DNA from 3 places in the Terribacillus aidingensis genome. Region 1 is predicted to be linked to each of the others. Evidence: riboswitches for the same ligand, from Rfam matches in the RefSeq annotation. Region 1 holds a riboswitch; each other region holds the start of a gene.
The links. A riboswitch is a leader RNA that binds a small molecule or an ion and turns the genes downstream of it on or off. The one in region 1 is predicted to bind cyclic di-GMP.
Positions count from the first base shown of each region.

Region 2: linked by a shared signal. The riboswitch ahead of ABXS78_RS05125 (HD domain-containing phosphohydrolase) and the one ahead of ABXS78_RS13865 (hypothetical protein) in region 1 are both predicted to bind cyclic di-GMP.
Region 3: linked by a shared signal. The riboswitch ahead of ABXS78_RS02885 (hypothetical protein) and the one ahead of ABXS78_RS13865 (hypothetical protein) in region 1 are both predicted to bind cyclic di-GMP.

Region 1 is NZ_CP159996.1:2,632,320-2,635,440, forward strand. It holds gene ABXS78_RS13860 (glycosyltransferase family 2 protein) at 1-1,654, shown strand, start outside; cyclic di-GMP riboswitch class II at 1,695-1,778, shown strand; gene ABXS78_RS13865 (hypothetical protein) at 1,817-2,590, shown strand; gene ABXS78_RS13870 (glycosyltransferase) at 2,587-3,121, shown strand, end outside.
Region 2 is NZ_CP159996.1:932,891-936,011, reverse strand. It holds gene ABXS78_RS05130 (PrkA family serine protein kinase) at 1-256, opposite strand, end outside; gene ABXS78_RS05125 (HD domain-containing phosphohydrolase) at 353-1,375, opposite strand; cyclic di-GMP riboswitch class I at 1,430-1,515, opposite strand; partial or broken gene ABXS78_RS05120 (helix-turn-helix transcriptional regulator) at 1,587-1,790, opposite strand; gene trmL (tRNA (uridine(34)/cytosine(34)/5-carboxymethylaminomethyluridine(34)-2'-O)-methyltransferase TrmL) at 1,953-2,426, opposite strand; gene ABXS78_RS05110 (amidase domain-containing protein) at 2,482-3,121, opposite strand, start outside.
Region 3 is NZ_CP159996.1:511,111-514,231, forward strand. It holds gene ABXS78_RS02875 (HAMP domain-containing methyl-accepting chemotaxis protein) at 1-228, opposite strand, end outside; gene ABXS78_RS02880 (hypothetical protein) at 593-781, shown strand; cyclic di-GMP riboswitch class I at 1,373-1,459, shown strand; gene ABXS78_RS02885 (hypothetical protein) at 1,566-1,934, shown strand; gene ABXS78_RS02890 (hypothetical protein) at 1,977-2,687, shown strand; gene ABXS78_RS02895 (methyl-accepting chemotaxis protein) at 2,732-3,121, shown strand, end outside.

The DNA of each region.
Region 1 (3,121 bases):
CACGCTCGGCTACTTTACCGATAATAAAGTCTCATTCGTCCAGGCACCGCAAGTATTCTATAATGCAGACGCATTCCAGTACAATCTGTTCTTCGAGGATAATATTACGAATGAACAAGACTTCTTCATGCGCCGTTTGGAGGAAGGAAAGGATCGCTTCAATGCAACGATGTATGTCGGAAGCAATGCTTTGTTCCGCCGAACTGCATTGGAGGAAATCGGGGGTTTCGCAACGGGCGTCATAACCGAGGATATGGCAACAGGCATGCTTCTCCAGACAAATGGGCAAAAAACAGTCTTTGTGAATGAAGCATTAGCTGTTGGCTTATCCCCTGAAACGTACGCCGACCTTCTAAAGCAGCGCGACCGCTGGTGCCGAGGCAATATCCAAGTCATCCGTAAATGGAATCCGCTCACAATCAAAGGTCTGAGCTTCATGCAGCGCTTGCTGTACATGGATGGAATACATTATTGGTTCTTCGGTATCTATAAGATGGTGTATTTACTGGCACCATTGCTGTTCCTGCTGTTCTCCATCTATAGTCTGCAAACCGATTTCTCGACTCTATTGCTGTTCTGGCTGCCGGCGTTCCTATCGTCACAGCTCGCGTTCCGCCGCATGGCAGATAACAAAAGGACGACGATTTGGAGTCACATTTATGAGGTGGCACTCGCCCCTTACATGGCTGTATCTGTTCTAACGGAACTATTCTTCCGAAAATCGATCAAATTCAATGTTACCCGCAAAGGAATAGTGAATAATCGCCGGCATTTTCTCTGGCGGACAAGCACACCATATGTGATTCTGCTTGCAATGAGCATTGCTAGTATGATTATGATCGGAATAGATTTGTTTACCCCTATACAGATTTACGAAAATGTCGAAATGCTCTATATCAATATTTTCTGGGTGCTATACAATGCTGTCGCACTTGTCATGGCTTTGATCATTTCGGTGGAACGGCCGCGCTTCCGAGAAGCAGAGCGCTTTGATGTGACGCTGGAAGCAGAGCTTCTGAATAGTCTTGATGAGAAGAAGCATCCCATACGAATCATTGACTTAAGCGAATATGGCGCAAGGCTGGAACTGCTTGATGCAAAAGCAGCCCATCTGCTGTCAGCCGGAAGTCCGCTGACGCTTTCCTCAGGTCCGCTGCAAGGCTTGAAGCTTCACAAGCATTGGGTTTCCCAGCAAGGAAAAAGCTATTATGCAGGCGTATCCTTCCAGGATGTCACGCAGGAACAGTACCGTGCCCTTATCAAACTCCTGTTCGTCGATGCACCAGACATATATACGAGCAGGGAATATGTAAATTCAACACTATTGCATGCAGTTTCCCGCTTCTTCCGTCAAACACAAGTCGAACCAAAACAATCCGAGCGGCAGAGCATCAGGGAAACAATCTCGGTTCCTGGCGTCCTCTATTTTGCTGATACTGGTAAAATAGAAACCACTCTTATTGATTACAGTCTGAGCGGCTGCCAAATCGAACTGAAGAAACCGATTAAACCAGGTCAAGTACTGCGTCTGCACGCCAATCACAACAGCTTCCGCGAAAGTGATGTACGTGTCCAATGGGTGCAAAAACGCGGACGAAAATATTTAGCAGGTTTGCGATTCCTGACCGAGACAGCTGAATCGGATACTGCGTAAATAAATATGGACATCTAAACAATAAATGATATATTATGACAATAGAAAATGAAGCTTCGACTCTTTATCTGTATGTGGGCACTTGGGTAAAGAAGAGCTACTAGTGCAACCGCCATTTTATTGGCGGTTGTTTTTTATTTTGAATAAGAAAGTAGGTTTTACATGCAACTCCGGATCTTGTTGACATTTCTTTTATGTAGTTTTATGGCATTATCCTTTACAGCATCGTCCTCTATTCCTTTGACCGATGGTTCAATTCTGCTTTTAGCCATTTTTTCCATCCACGCCGGAAGCTTTGCCAGACAATTTATCACGTTGCTTATGCTTAGTCTTTCTTTTGGTTTCTTTCTACTTTTCTATGCATTATTCACGCATGCATCTTTGACAGAACAGGTTTATTATTTGCTTCGCCATATTCTCGTAACTGTTAGTATGGTTTTAATTTGGCTTACCTATGGAATAACATCACGCTATCGTAACGAAAATATAGCATTAAAAGAGAAGATCCAAGCACTTGAAAAATATGCTGGTTCTTCCCAATTACTAACTTTGACTGAATTTAAGAGTCGTGTGAAGTTGATTTCGACCGGGACGAAACGACGTAATGAACAAAATTATTATGTTTTTGCTTCCATCGTTACTCCTGATAAAGTGCTAGAAACAACAAACTCTATTTCCCACATTGTAAGTGAGGGGATTTTAAGCTCGATACGCGCCGAATTCGACTTAGTCACACAAGTAAAAGAAGAGCAATTCCTTATCTTCCTTCAGAACACCAATGAAGCAGGGTGTCAAATCGTAATTGACAGATTGATGGGTAAACTTCGGAATCAATTTAATCTAATTGATCCTCCTCTCATATGTGAAACTGTACTGGAGGAAGAGATAGAATCTATCTTAGAGATAACCCAGCCATTCAAAGGAGCAGCAGGATGAAGATTATTCTAGTAGCAGTTATGGCCTTTTTCTGGATTCTACTCATCTATTATTCCATTCTTACAATCGCCGGCGTTTTACAGCGATTGAAAAGGAAAGAAGAAATTACTTTACCGTCCTATCCTTCTATTGCTGTTTTAATTCCTGCGCATAATGAAGGAGTCGTGATAAAGCAGACTTTAGAAGCCATGATTCGACTAAAATACCCAGGAGCATTGGATGTCTATGTTTTGGATGATTCCTCTACAGATGACACAGCCGAGATCATTCAAAAATTCAGCAGTACTTTCTCCCGTATACATTATTTAAAAGTCCCTCCTGGGTCTCCGAAAGGAAAATCAAGAGTACTTAATTATGGGTTATCTGTAACGACATCCGATTATTTCATTGTCTTTGATGCAGATAATCAGCCCGCTGAAGACAGTGTGTTGGAATTGATTCACGCTGCAGAACGTACTCCTGACGCTGGGGGAGCAGTAGGATATGTTAAGACTATCAATGCAGACCGAAATGTATTGACCAGAATGATCT
Region 2 (3,121 bases), 1.7 Mb from region 1:
GATGGAAGTATTCTTCTACCAGCTTTTCAAGCGGTTCTTCCAAACCGAATAATGCATCCTTGAAGAAGCTATATTTTTTCACACCATCTTCTTCTTCAATGCCTTTATGCTTGATCATATTATATACACGGGAATGTGCAGATTGAGCAAGATAAGGCCGGTCTTTCAACAAACGCAGATAATCAGCGAGCGTTCCTTCCCAGTGGAGCTTCTCTTGTTCCTGGCGATACTGCTGTACCTTATCCAATATATTCATCATTCATTAACCTCCCAGGCATTGTTAAACAAAAGGCGATTACCTTAATGTATGCCCAGGGTTTGGCTATCATGCCAGCAAATCCATAAACGACGCTTACGGCTTCTGCTTCCATCCTATTTCCATATACGATTCATTCGTATATTTATCCAGCATGACATCATCAAGCTGAATTGTTTTCTTATCATTAGGGAAAATATGCATAAGCTGTGCCAGTTTCTTCACTATTTTCTTTGGATATGCTTCCGACATTTCCAGCATCAGCTGAATAGCTTCTGCTGCAGGAAGGACTTCCCGATAAGTGCGGGAAAGGGTCAAAGCAGAAAACGTGTCGACGACAGCTAATATTTGCAAATCCACTCCTAGTTCCGGCAAATAAGCACCATCCGGATAGCCTTGTCGATTCAGCCGTTCGTGATGACTTCGCGCATAGCGGCCGAGTAAAGGCTCACCTGCCTGATGCAGGAGTGTCTCTCCTTTGACCGTATGTGTTTGTACAATCTCATATTCCTCTTTTGTCAGTGACGTTGTTTTATCAAGAATTTCCCGAGGTATATCAAGCTTGCCGATATCGTGAAATAAATATCCTGTTGCACAAAGATCCAGCTGAACGACATTCATATGATAAGCGAGCATCGTGCCGATCACAAAAACGTCCAAGGAATGGATGAAAGCGTACGGATCTCTTTGCTCAAGCATATGCCAAAGACTGCTTCTTCCCATCGTCTTCAGGCTTTTGATATACAAATCCTTCAAGAAACGGATGCTTTCTTCCTCATAAAGCAGTTTTCCATAGCGGTACTCAAAAGCGATATAAGATAGATTTGTGTAAAAATGCTTTTCCATACTCCGCTTATATGTTGCTTGATGATCCATTTCTTTCTCTTGCAGCTGCAGGATCATCTGCTGGAGACGATCAGCCTTACTGAATAGATCAGCAGTTTCCTCTTCCGCCGTTTCCACGATGACGGACGGCACTCTGTTGTGCTTCAGCCGTTCCAGTAAAGCTGCAGTAATGACTGTTCCTTTATCCAGTTTTGTCTTGTCTGCCAGAACAATGTCACTGCCCAAAAAATCACCTAGTAGTATATCTTGGATGCGTTTACGTTTTAAGATCAATTTCATTCTCCTTTTTCAAAAAAAGCTGCCACATCTGGCAGCCTGAGAATCCATTTTCGCAACTGGCTGGCATAGAATCTCATTCCTTAGCCCCTCAAGTTTTGCGTAACTGCCTTTCAACAGTGCTGCCGTATATGTATGTAATTGTTTCCTGGTTGTGTTCTGCTGACAAATCAAGCAGCTTATAATAGTCCTCTTTTGTTGGCAGAAGGTCCACCATTTCCACATTCAGTGCTATCGCCAACTTACTGATGCCCACAAAAGAAATATTTCGCTTACCGTTTTCAATATCGGAGTAGTACGATCGATTAAAACCCGCCATGCCAGCCAATTCCTCCTGTGTCAGCATCTGTTTTTTTCTCAGATATCGAAGCTTATCCCCAAATGCCCGAAGCAATAGCGTGTAATCTCTCATATTATTCATGCACTCCATTATACCTCGTTACCTCAGTAAATCCACCGGATATAAGTGACATTAGTATAATGCTACCAAATAAAACAGGTTAAAGTACTATATTTACTCCCTTTCATCCATGTCTAAACAACTATAAAAAATAAACTGCACACAAGGTGCAGTTTAGGATAACCCATCGAAGCCCTGCTGACGAAGAGCTTCATAAATGATAATTGCAGCAGTATTAGACAGATTCAAAGATCGAACTTTATCTGTCATATGAATACGAAGGCATTGCTCCTCTTTTCCTACTAGCAAATCCTTTGGAATGCCAGTCGACTCCCGTCCGAAAACGAATAGCAGATCTTGATCTGTGTTACTGAAATCATAATCTGAATAATGCTTGGTACCGAAGTTTTCTATATAATAAAAGACACCTTCCGGAAATTTTTCATATAACTCTTCTATACTATCGTAGTAATGGATATCCACGTCATGCCAATAATCCAATCCTGATCTTCTCAGCATTTTGTCATCCGTCGAGAAACCAAGCGGACGAATCAGATGCAAAGCCGTATCTGTCGCAAGGCAGGTACGAGCAATGTTCCCTGTATTAGCTGGAATTTCTGGCTGGAATAGTACGATATGTCTTGGCATATACTTTCACCTCTGCTTTTCTACTTTCAACCTTACCAGTATAGCATAGCAGAGATCATAGCCCAATCTGGAAAAATTTATATACAACGTTCTTTGTATATGCCGGGGAATCAACGTAAGCCCAATGACGCATTCTGCTGTTGGCAGTATGAGCATTCACCAATGGCTCACCCTGCGCGTTCCGGGCTACCACTATCGTATTGTGATTGTAGTTCCCATCACCCTCAAAATCATAGCAAATCACATCCCCAGGCCGCAGCAGTCTTGCATCGGCTACTTCCTTGCCTCGTAACCCTTGTTTTGATCCGCTCAAATACCACCGCAAAGCATTCGCCACTGTAAAACTATAGCTCCAATTTTCTCCATTAAACCACCATCCTGAATTCCGATCCGGTTCTCCCCGCATTGGTGCTCCGCCCGCCCGCAGGCACTGGGAAACGTAATTTGTACAGTCTACTTCAAATTTCTTATAGGCAGGGTTATAATCATTCCACCATCGCTCGGCATACTGAACCGCCGCTCGTCTGTCGTAGGTGAATTGCCGGTCAAAATCCTGATCATTGCTTTCATAGACGACAAGTCCCTGGACATGAGGCTGAACAGCATCCTCTACTCGCTCATCATGAATAATCTGCCCATCACGCATACGTGCTATATGTGTATGCACTTCTTCTTCATGATACGTAGCATGCTGC
Region 3 (3,121 bases), 1.5 Mb from region 1:
ATCAGAGAAATCCTGTTCGCCAGTGATGAGAAAACCTCTTTCATCATTCGATAAGCCAGCTAGTCTATACTGGACATGTTTGATTTTGTTTTGAAACTCCATTTTATCCTTTAGGATATCATTCTTCTCTGTAATGGAAGAATTGATGAAGATGGAGGAAACCCCAATTAGTAATAAGGAAAATATTAAAATTGAAATTATACCAAGAAGTTTTGTTTTGATTTTCACGATTAAATTCCTTTCTAATAAAAAAAGCTCTACATATTAATTAGCTGCTTAAAACTATTAAGGCTCCCAAACCAAGATATTTCTTTCTGATTAATTAATATGCACGGTATATATATCGACCAACCTAGGCAATCTTAAAGGCTCTTACGAGATATAACAAGAGAGCTAGGTGTTTCAGTTGAATTAAAAAGCTACAGATTAATCTGTAGCTCACTAAAATTGTTAAATAACTGCCTCTTTCATGTCGATTAGCGTCAATAATGATCGTTCTCATTAACAGCCTGTTTACAATGAATTGACCTCTTCTTAACAGTCCTCTGGTATCTTACTTATGTACCTTAATTTTCTAAAGGGAGAGGTTTCAATGCTGAAAAAATGGATGGTAGCATTGGGAATGGTTTCAGTTCTTATGTTGGCGGCATGTAATGATGGTGACGATGAAGATCCAGCTGATGATGAGCAAATGGAGGAACAAGAGCAAGAACAGGAACAAGATCAAGATCAAGAGCAAGATACTGATGATAGAGAAGAAGATACAGATCAATCTGAATAATATATAGTGGCTGAAAGGCGTTCCTTTGTGGTTCGCCTTTTTTAAATTCAGTACTACATGAACACCCATTTAGAATTAAAGTGGTGCACTATAAAAACATTCTTTTATTAGTGAAAGTAATGAGTGGTAGGAATAAGACATATAGGCAGTTACTAGCCTCTCAAGTGTACAGCTTTACAAGAGGCAATTTTTTCCGTTTTGAAAAAAGCTAATCGAGTAGTACCCAGCCAATTGAGATTGAGAAACAGAGGTGAGATTTTTTGGTTAACAATTATATTTGGAATATTGATTAAATGTTTGTATGGGGACTCTCTTATTCTTTTGAACTAGCTGGAACGATACTATATCGTGAACATCTTTAAACATTTAACAATTTCTATTTAAATTGTCTGTAGTTGACCGATATAAGGGAGGCAGGTGGTTTTAATGCATAGTAAATAAGACCTTCGAAAACATCCTTTAAGTGGTGGTTGATGAATTAATATACCTATAAATAGGGGAATTAGTTATAATTAGACAAGAAAATATGAGTAATTTATAATGCGAAAGGGAACGTGAAGTTGTGGCGTGGTGTATTTAGAACTATAAATCAAAATTATTAGGCAAACTTATCGAAAGATAGGGACGCAAAGCTACGAGTCTAATATCCGTATGGATAATGATAGTCGGGTTGCCAAGTATGAAATTATATCATTGGCTATCCTTGTCTATATTAGGATAGCTTTTTTCACACTTAAGCGGTAATTATAGTTTTACCAGGCCTATAGAAAAAGGAGCGAACGAAATGATAGTAGTAGATAAAAAGAAGTATAAGATGGCGATTGATGAAAATTCCAAAGAAGTACATGTCCAGGTGCATGGATTAATGAGGGAGGAAGATGCAGAAGGATATATGGTCGATTTGCAGGATACGATCAATAAAGTATCTAGAAAGGATTATACTTTTGTTGTCGATGGAACTCATCAAACACCTGTACCTTCGAAGGTTGTACCGCAGTTGGAACAAACAATGCAATTCTATTCTACTTTAGGTTTTAAAGATACAATTGTAATAAAACCTTCTTCTAAAATCGCTCAAGTGCAAATTAGGAACGCCCTTGAAAGAATTGAATTCACGGGAAGGTTTATGGATAAAGTAAATCATTCTATGTAACATCCGGTTCGCCAAATTTGCAGTGAAAAGGGAGATTAAAACATGCAAGCAACACAGGAATTGTATACATATGAAATTTTAACAAAGAATCAAACAGAAATGATTCAAAAAGCTGCCGAATGTCTTGCCCGTACATTTATTGGTGTAGATGTTGCAGGGAAATGGGTTCAGGAACCGATGGTTGGACAATTAAGTATAGCGTATGAAGATTTCTATGCTTTTACCAAGGATTATTTGGATTCAACTGTAGACCAAGGATATTGCGCAGTCGCTCTAGACACTGATAATCATGTTGTAGGTGTACTTGCCGGTGATACCAATGCACCCGAAATTATCGGAGAGGATGTATTCGAAGGTTCTTTCTATGATATGAATGTTATTCTTCACGTACTGGAAGACGTAGATAAACGCTTTATCGAAGACTATAAAAGACGTAGCGGAAAAGATATTTCCGATGGGGATATGTTGCACCTATTTATGTTGGGCGTGATAGCTGAACAAGAGCGTCATGAAGTAATTAAGCAATTAGGAAATAGATTGATTACAAAAGCAGCGAAGCAGGGGCTGAAGGCAGTAGTGGGCGAAGCGACAAACCCTAAATCGATTCGTGTGATGGAAAAATATCACAACATGAAAAAATACCAAGATATCGAAGGTAATCATATTGTTCATATGTATAAAGACAATAGCAAACTGCAAGCCATTCCTGCGAATGTAGCTGATGGAACATACATTATTATAAGAGAACTATAAAAATATAATTCTGATTGAAACAGAAAGTAGGAGTTTAATTTATCATGGAATTTTACTTGATAGGAATAATAGTCATTCTATTGATAGCTTTAGGTTATTTTGCTTATCAATATGTTGCACTGAAACGTCGTGCACAATTTAACACTTCAGGCAGTGGCGATGAAATTATTTTAAATCGCACTGGGAATGAGCAGCAGCTTGAGAACTTCAGCCATATAGAAAAGAAACTACTATCGTTATCAAAAGATGTGAATGAAAAAGGCGTAAATCTTGCGGAAACAGGTGAATATGCTTCTGAACAAGCTGATATTGTCAGAGCAGCAATTGACGAGGTAGGCAGAGGATTAGAGAAACAATTAGTAGCCACAGAAGAAAGTGCTGCCTCCATGGAAGAAATGACACAAGCGATAGAAAATTTATCAGTTAGATCTAAT